Regions from separate parts of the Rhizobium sp. USDA 3886 genome, predicted to be linked through region 1. Evidence: predicted binding sites of a transcription regulator. Region 1 holds the regulator's gene; each other region holds the start of a gene.
What was found. The regulator PhoB, encoded in region 1, activates phosphate uptake and scavenging genes when phosphate is short. The targets are predictions, from matches to a motif close to TGTCATNNANCTGTCAT.
Positions count from the first base shown of each region.

Region 1 (2,198 bases):
GAGCGAGTCGAAAAACTCAAAAAGCTTTGGTCCGAAGGACTGAGCGCGAGCCAGATCGCTGCGCAGCTCGGCGGAGTGAGCAGGAACGCGGTGATCGGCAAGGTCCACAGGCTTAGCCTTCCGGGCCGCGCCAAGGCCGGCGGCACCGCGGCGGCCGCACGCGCGCCGAAGCGTAATACCTCGGCTCCGCGCGCACCGAACTATGCATCGCGGATCGCGACCCGCACCGTCACGCGCCAGCAGGGCGCAACGATGCTCAAGGAAGAGATCGAAATCGATCTCATGGAGGAGGTAAACTATCGTCCGGCCGCAAACGTGGTCGTGCCGATCTCCCGCCGCCTCGGCCTGACGGAACTCACGGAACGCACCTGCAAGTGGCCGGTCGGCGATCCGCTGAAGGATGATTTCCACTTCTGCGGTTGCGATAGCCCGGACTCTTCACCCTACTGCAGCTATCATGCGCGCCTTGCCTATCAGCCGGTCAACGAGCGCCGCAGGACAGCAGCTCGCGCAAACTGAGCCGGATAAAAGACAAACGGAAACGGGCCTCGCGGGCCCGTTTTTTGATGTCCGGCAATGGAAGCGGCAATCAGGATTCCATGGAATATCCGGCACCGCGGACGGTGCGAATGACATCCTGCATGTTGGAGAAGTTCAGCGCCTTGCGCAGCCGGCCGACATGGACGTCCACAGTGCGCTCATCGACATAAATGTCGTGGCCCCAGACACCGTCCAGAAGCTGCGAACGCGAGAAAACGCGGCCGGGCGACGACATCAGGAATTCCAGGAGGCGGAATTCGGTGGGGCCGAGGCGAACTTCGCGGCTTTTGCGGTGAACACGATGCGTTTCGCGGTCGAGTTCGATGTCGCCGCATTTCAGCACCGTCGAGAGCACCTCAGGCTTGGCGCGGCGCAGCATCGCCCTGACGCGGGCAACGAGCTCCGGCGTCGAAAACGGCTTGACGACATAGTCGTCGGCGCCGGTCGAAAGGCCGCGGACGCGCTCGCTTTCCTCGCCGCGCGCCGTCAGCATGATGATCGGCAGGCGCTCGGTCTCCGGACGCATGCGCAGGCGGCGGCAAAGCTCTATGCCCGATACGCCCGGCAGCATCCAATCGAGGATCAAAAGGTCCGGCGTGCGCTCCTGAAGCCGGATTTCGGCCTCGTCGCCACGCAGGATGGTATCGACCTCGAAACCTTCGGCCTCAAGGTTATAGCGAAGAAGCACACTCAGTGCCTCTTCGTCTTCAACGACTGCAACTCTCGGGATCATTCGGTTCGGTCTCCTGAGGGCCGGTTCGGAATTGTCATTCCGTGACCGCGCCGACGGTGTTGGCAGTATCGTCCTTCGGACGTTCGCCTTCCGGCTGGGCGCCGGTCGCCATGTAATAGATCGTTTCGGCAATGTTGGTGGCATGGTCGCCGATGCGCTCGATGTTCTTGGCGCAGAAGAGAAGATGCGTGCAGCTGGTGATGTTGCGCGGATCTTCCATCATGTAGGTCAGAAGCTCGCGAAACAGCGAAGTGTACATCGCGTCGATTTCCTCGTCGCGCTCGCGGATCGACTTCGCCCTGTCGGCGGCACGGGTCGTATAGACGTCGAGCACTTCCTTGAGCTGGACGAGCGCCAGTTCGGAAAGATGCTCGAGGCCGCGGGCGAGCTTACGCGGAACGCCGGTGCTTTGCACCGCGATGACGCGCTTGGCCGTGTTCTTGCCGAGATCGCCGACGCGCTCAAGGTCGGCTGCGATACGGATCGAGCCCATGATCTCGCGAAGGTCGGAGGCCATCGGCTGGCGGCGGGCAATGGTGACGACCGCCTTGTCGCCGATCTCGCGTTCGGCATGATCGAGGATCACGTCGTCGGAGATGACCTTCTGGGCCAGAGCCGTATCGCCGTTGACAAGGGCGCGGACTGCGTCGGACACCATCTGCTCGGCAAGCCCACCCATTTCCGAGATGCGGCGGGTTAGGAACTTCAAATCGTCGTCATAGGCAGAAAAGATATGGGTCGATGCCATGGGAATTGTCCTTGAATAGCCTGAACGCCGCAACTCAGCCGAAGCGGCCCATGATGTAATCCTGGGTGCGGGGGTCGTCCGGGTTGGTGAACATCTTGTCGGTGTCGTTCTCCTCGACGAGATTGCCGAGGTGGAACATAGCGGTCCGCTGCGAAACGCGGGCCGCCTGTTGCATCG
Region 1 is NZ_JBWCDC010000001.1:2,518,682-2,520,879, forward strand. It holds gene ACZ9BX_RS12935 (GcrA family cell cycle regulator) at 1-519, shown strand, start outside; gene phoB (phosphate regulon transcriptional regulator PhoB) at 590-1,273, opposite strand; gene phoU (phosphate signaling complex protein PhoU) at 1,308-2,021, opposite strand; gene pstB (phosphate ABC transporter ATP-binding protein PstB) at 2,056-2,198, opposite strand, start outside.

Region 2 (2,198 bases), 810 kb from region 1:
CGCGTCCTCACGGTCGAGCATCAGCTCTATCCGCAGGCGCTGCGGCTCTTTGCCGAAGGCACGGTGAAGATGGAAGGCGGCAAGGCGGTTAGCACGGGTGTGTCCGCTCAGCCGAACTCCAATCACATCATCTCCCTGATCGCCTGACTGCCTCAGGCAGCGAGCGCCCGAAGCTGATGCAAGGTGCCGTCGCTGTAGACGAAACGTCCGCCGCGGAACGTGGCGCGGATGCGGTGCACGTCGCCCGGCTCAACGACAACCAGATCGGCACGCTGGCCGACGGCAATCTCGCCGCGGTCTGTCAGACCCGCGGAACGAGCAGCGTTCTTGGTCGCCATGGCGACTGCGACCGGCATTGCGCTTTGCTCGGCGATCTTGAAGATGCCCGGTACGAAAGCCGCCGGGTGATAATCGGCGGCAAGCACTGTCAATAGCCCGGCCTTGGCGGCATCAAGGGCGCTGAGATTGCCGGACATGGACTGGCCGCGAAGCGCATTCGGCGCGCCCATGAGCGTCCAGAGCCCGCGGCGACGCGCCTCCTCGGCAGCGGGCAGCGTGACTGGAAACTCGCTGATCGTCACGCCGAGATCATGCATCTCGGCCACCTTTTCGGCACTGTCGTCATCGTGGGAGGCAAGCGATAGCTTCCGCTTCAGTGAGAGGGCGACAATCTCCTTCAGCTTTGCCTCGATCTCGGGATTGCTTCGCATGGCAATGCGTTTGGCAACCATTTCCGCCGCCATTTCCTCCGAAATCGCCCGGCGCTCGGCGATGCTCAATACGTAGCTCTGGATATTGTTGTACTGTCCCTGCCCCGGCGTATGGTCGGTTAGCGAGACCATGTCGATATGACCGGCTTCAAGCAGCTTTTGGAGCTCAGGAGCGGCACCCACATTGGTGATCTCGTAGCGGGCATGGACGCGATGGTCGACCAGCAGATTGTGCTTGAGCCGGTTGATTCCCTCGATGACAGCGCCGGTGGTCTCTAGGGAGCGGACATGGCCGTAAACGCTCTCGGTCGCGAAGGAAATCGCCGCAAAAGCCGTCGTCACGCCTGCGGCGGCGAGCTTTTTGTCAAGCTCGTGGATGCCGAAATCGATCGGCATCGTAGCGTTCGGCCGTGGTGCGATCTCGCGCTCGATCATGTCGCCATGCAGATCGACGAACCCCGGCATCAGCAGCCGCCCGCCGCCGTCGATCGCAGCATTGGCGACCGGCTCAGGCCTTATCTCGGCGATCACGCCGTCCTCGACCCTGATCGAGCCTTGGCCCACCACCTCTTCGGGGAGAACGAGCGTGAAATTGCTGAGCCACATGACTTTTCTCCTGACGGCAACGATGATCGGCAAACAGCAGCGGATAGGCCTGCTTCGTGACAGCTGCATGAAGGGGAAGTGCGCTTTCTTGGGATTTTCGTGCTTGCTTGACCAAGCGGTTGAGCAACCTTTGATCAGAGCCGAGCTTATCATCAGGCAAGGAACTCGCCTATGACCATCAAAGTGAAAGTTGCAGAAGCAAAAAACTCCAGACCTCATCTGGCATGAGATTCGCAACATTCTGATTTCCGCGGAGCGCCGCAAGCGCATCGTCGGCGAAGACGTACTCACTTGTCTCATGCGGCTCGATAGCCTGCCGATCCGAATCATAGCCGATAGCGATCACGTTACGATCATCCGGCCTTCTCGCGCCAACGAGTTGTCGGCATACCATGCCGCATATCTTGCGCTCGCGATGTCCGAAGGGACATCAATTGCGATCTCGATGCGAAGCTGATCGCGCTGGTTACGGCTTAGATCAAGCTATCCCTATTCATCGCCGCCCAATGCAGCAGGATGATCGTTTTCATGTCGCGGATTTCGCCAGTTTCGATCATGGCGATCGCCGTGTCGAGCGGAACCTCAAGCACTTCGATATCCTCATGCTCCTCTTCCAATCCGCCGCCGTTCGAGACGCGGTCCGTCGTATCGATCAGTGCGGCGAAGAAATGCACGACTTCGCTGTTGGAGCCGGGTGAACTGTAGGCCTTGAAGAGAAAACGGACGTCACGGATGCGGAATCCGGTTTCCTCTGTCGCTTCGCGACGGATCGCCGCTTCCGGCTCTTCGCCGTCGAGAAGCCCTGCCGGCGTTTCGATTATGAAGGCGGGTTCGCCCTGCAGATCGGGCGGCAGGCGGAACTGTTTGACGAGGACGACGAAG
Region 2 is NZ_JBWCDC010000001.1:1,707,377-1,709,574, forward strand. It holds gene purN (phosphoribosylglycinamide formyltransferase) at 1-147, shown strand, start outside; gene ACZ9BX_RS08900 (alpha-D-ribose 1-methylphosphonate 5-triphosphate diphosphatase) at 153-1,316, opposite strand; gene ACZ9BX_RS08905 (hypothetical protein) at 1,495-1,662, opposite strand; gene ACZ9BX_RS08910 (NUDIX domain-containing protein) at 1,790-2,198, opposite strand, start outside.
Region 2: ACZ9BX_RS08900 (alpha-D-ribose 1-methylphosphonate 5-triphosphate diphosphatase) is a predicted target of PhoB. The motif match lies at 1,373-1,389, and genes of this name have one in related genera.

Region 3 (2,198 bases), 620 kb from region 1:
CACGCCGACATAGTCCATATAGGCGCGGCGGTGGACGACTGATTTCCCGTTCGCCTTGGTGACGATCAGAAAGTCCGGGCCGTCCAGGAAGGCAAGGATTTCCGGCGTCGTCGTTACGGCATCCTTGCCGGTGCGCAGCACCAATACATCCGGATTGGAAAGAATGCCGAGACCGGCACCCTTGTGACGCTCGACTTTGACAGCATCGCCGCCCTTGCCGGAATAGACATATTCGCGCATGCCGAGAAAGGTAAAGTTTTCGTCGCGCAGCCAGGCCAGGAAAGCCAGTGCCTCGTCGCGGTCGGCCTTCTTGCGGCCGGCATTGTAGCTGCCCAATTCGGCAATTACCGTGTCGAGCTTGGAGAGCATGGGTTTCCAGTCGGAAACGGCTTGGCGGACCTGCTCCAGCACGATCATGATGCGCTTCCGGAGGTCGCCGGATTGTGTCGCGGTCAACGGCGAAATGTGAAGTTGGATGTGGCTGACGCGTTTTGCCGGATCGCTCGGTTCATCGGCGGAATAAAGTACCGGCGCCTTGCCATGCTCCATCACCAGGATCGGATGCACTGCCATGTAGAGATCGCGATAGGTACTCGTGACCTCGCTCATGACCGACTCGTAGAGGAACGGCATATTGCGATCGGTAACCGTCAGGACCGAGACCGCAACGCCATCGGGTTCGACACCGGCCGGCGTTTCGATCGTAACGCGCGGAACCTTGCCGTCCCAGGTCGAAAGCTCCTTAGCAGAATGAACGGCGGAAAGCGCCAGCATCTCCGGCGTGTAGCGATCGAGGTCGTCGCCGCTCGCCCGGCCGAAGAGGATTTCCGGATCGAGATACTGTTCATTGGTTGCAGCAGCGATCTTCTTCGCGCTTTCGATCAGCTTCTCCCGTCGCGGATTGTTTTTGGCAGCCATTGAAGACATTCCCCCGATTTGCGTGATTTGCCGCAAGTTAGCAGAAGAATTATCGAAAAAATCTCTAAAAGATGCCCCACTGAGGCAGTTTTTGTGCGTCTTTGACCCGGCTTCGGCAAAATTCCGAAAGATTCTCCGATTAAAGGATGGGTCTTACCCACAGGCTGCCTACGGTTTACTGGCTCCCCGAGATTTTCACGCATCGATGAAGAATGGTTGACAGCTGCGCGGCAAAAGGACGATCAACAGCGCATCGAATTCGGGGTTTAAATCGTCATGCCGGATAATAGTGCTGCAGGAACGGTGATCGTCATCTCCAGCCATGTCATTCGCGGTTCGGTCGGCAATCGCGCCGCCGTCTTCGCGCTTGAGACGCTCGGCCATCAGGTCTGGGCACTGCCGACGATCGTTCTGCCCTGGCATCCCGGTCATGGCCGTTCGACCCGGCTCACTTTTGCGGAAGCCGATTTTGATGCTGCCATCGACGATCTAATCCGTGCACCGTGGGTTGGAGAAGTGAAGGCGGTTTTGTCTGGCTATTTTGGAAACGCTGCTCAGGCTCGTTCCATTGCCCGCCTGGTCAGCGCATTGCGTGAAAAAAGTCCGGAGCTGCTTTATGTCTGCGATCCGGTGATGGGGGATCTGGGTGGCCTCTATGTGCCCGAAGCGACGGCGACGGCGATCCGCGACCACCTGATTCCGCTTGCTTCTCTGGCAACGCCCAACCGCTATGAATTGGCCTGGATGGTTGGCGCAGAGTTGGAGGACAATACAGCCGTCATGGAAGCTGCTTTGTCACTCGGCCCCTCACGCATGCTTGTCACTTCCGCTCTCCCGATGATGGCCGGCGGCACCGGAAATCTCTATCTCTCCGGCCGCCATGCCCTGCTTGCCGAGCATCGCGTTATCGACAATGCGCCGAATGGACTGGGCGACCTGCTGGCGGCTGTCTTCCTCTCACGGCTTCTTTCCGGGATGGACGACGAAAAAGCGTTGCAGCTTGCAACAGCCAGCGTTTATGAAGCGCTGGTGCGCGCGGTCAAGCGCGGCAGCGACGAGCTTACGCTCGCAAGCGACGCATCAAGCCTCTCGACGCCGATGGCCATGGTGCAGATGCGCCGCCTCATACACCCCGCCCAAAGGCGGAAAAGTTAGCCGCAGATGCCAGTTTGCGCATTTCGCATGTGCAGCTGTTGATCTTGCTGCGTCCGCGCGCTAATCGACAGTCATGCAGCGTTTTCCAAGTTCCCTTCTGGACGGCTACCGCAACTTCATGAACG
Region 3 is NZ_JBWCDC010000001.1:3,138,019-3,140,216, forward strand. It holds gene ACZ9BX_RS15975 (NAD-glutamate dehydrogenase) at 1-918, opposite strand, end outside; gene pdxY (pyridoxal kinase PdxY) at 1,195-2,073, shown strand; gene ACZ9BX_RS15985 (carbonic anhydrase) at 2,147-2,198, shown strand, end outside.
Region 3: ACZ9BX_RS15975 (NAD-glutamate dehydrogenase) is a predicted target of PhoB. The motif match lies at 1,124-1,140, and genes of this name have one in related genera.

Region 4 (2,198 bases), 390 kb from region 1:
TCTGCCGGTGAGGTGGCCTCTCTGATCCTGTCGAGCGAACACATCGATCCGCGGCAGAGCAATCTGTCGCTCGCCTGGAACGACTTCCTCTACAATCCGTCCTGGCAACATCTCGACGTGTGGACAAAACTGCTGCAGACGGTTGTCATGGCCTTTGTCGGCACGCTGTTTGCCATGCTCGTCGCCTTCCCACTGTCCTTCATCGCCGCCAGGAACATTTTCCGCAATCGGCCGGCCAATCAGCTGACAAAGCGATTCTTCGACTTTCTGCGCTCGGTGGATATGCTGATCTGGGCGCTGTTCTTTACCCGGGCGTTCGGACCTGGTCCTCTCGCCGGCATTTCAGCCATCTTCTTCACCGATACGGGAAGCCTCGGCAAACTTTACTCGGAAGCGCTCGAAAATATCGATGACAAGCAGCGCGAGGGCGTGAAATCGGTAGGCGCACATCCAGTTACGGTGCAGCGATATGGTGTGGTACCGCAGGTGATGCCGATTTTTGCTTCTCAGGCGCTCTATTTCTGGGAGTCCAATACCCGTTCCGCCACCGTTATTGGTGCCGTCGGCGCCGGGGGCATCGGTCTGAAACTCTGGGAGGCCATGCGCACCAATTCGGACTGGGAAAATGTCGCCTATATGGTCATCCTGATCCTGATCGTCGTCTTCTTGTTCGATGCCGCATCAAACGCACTCCGCCACCGGCTGATGGGCACGAAAGCGCATTAAAAGTTGATGGGGCGGCAGCCTCATCATCATTCTGTCATGGAAATCTTTTAGCCGGGAGCCTGCTTGCGGTCCGCGGCCAAATCACTGACATTGCGGCCCCTGCTTGAACATATTTTCAGGACAAGAACGTTGCGCTACGCCCTTTATTTCACGCCGCCAAAGGACGATCCTCTGACCGGCGCCGCCTCGATCTGGCTTGGGCGCGACGCATTTACGGGCGAAGCTTATCCGGCTCCCGAGGAAGATGGGATGCCTGCCGCAGAACAGTTCGAACTGACAGCCGATCCGCGCCGATACGGCTTTCATGCGACGATCAAGGCGCCCTTCGCTCTCGCCTCATCGGTCACCGAAAGGGACCTGATGGCAGTCGTCGAGGATTTCGCCGACCGCACGCCGGCATTCGATATCCCGGAGCTTGTCCTCGGGCAGATCGGCCGATTCTTTGCGCTGGTTCCTGGCTTTATGCATGCGCCGCTTCAGGATTTCGCGGCAGGCGTGGTAAAGTCCTTCGAGCCGTTTCGCGCAGCACTTTCCGAGGCCGATGTTACAAGGCGAAAGCCTGAACAACTGACGGAAAGCCAACGTTCCAACCTCATGCGCTGGGGCTATCCTTACGTGATGGAGGACTTCGGCTTTCACATGACCCTGACCGGCCAGGTGCCCGAAGAGCGCTCGGCACTGATGAAATCGATCCTGGAGAAGCGTTTTGCCGATTTCATCGGCCGGCCGCTTTCCATTTCCGGCCTCGCAGTCTTCATCGAAGAAGAGCGAGGCGCGCTGTTCAAGATTCATTCATGGCTGCCGCTTGCTGGCGCCAAACGCTGAGAGATCGACAGATGACCAAAGAGATAGTCCTTTCCAACGCCCGCATCGTTCTTGAAGACGAGATCGTTGATGGCTCGCTTTTGATCCGCGACGGTAAAATTGCTGATATCTCGAAAGGCAATTCGGCAAACGGAGAGGATTTCGAGAGCGATTACCTGATCCCTGGTCTCGTCGAACTGCATACCGATCATCTCGAAGGCCACTATTCGCCGCGTCCAGGGCTTCGCTGGCATAAGACGGCGGCCATTCAGGCCCATGACGCGCAGATCGTCACCTCCGGCATCACCACCGTCTTCGACTGCCTGCGCATGGGTGCGGACGAAGACGGCGGCTTTGAACATGGCGAAATGCGCGAGATGGCCGATGCCATCCAGAAGGCAGAGCGGGAAGGCCGGCTTCGAGCGGAACACCTGATCCACCTGCGCTGCGAGGTCTCGGCCGACAATGTGATGGAGCATTTCGCGGATTTCGAGAACGATCCCTATGTCCGCCTCGTTTCGCTGATGGACCACGCGCCGGGCCAGCGTCAGTTCCAGACGATGGATCAATACGTCTTCTATTATCAAAAGAAGCGCGGCCTTTCGGACGAGGAGTTCGCGCGCTTCATCGAAAAGCGCCTCAACGAATCCGCCCGCAATTCGACGCCG
Region 4 is NZ_JBWCDC010000001.1:2,913,200-2,915,397, forward strand. It holds gene phnE (phosphonate ABC transporter, permease protein PhnE) at 1-726, shown strand, start outside; gene ACZ9BX_RS14965 (DUF1045 domain-containing protein) at 856-1,551, shown strand; gene ACZ9BX_RS14970 (alpha-D-ribose 1-methylphosphonate 5-triphosphate diphosphatase) at 1,563-2,198, shown strand, end outside.
Region 4: ACZ9BX_RS14965 (DUF1045 domain-containing protein) is a predicted target of PhoB. The motif match lies at 748-764, and genes of this name have one in related genera.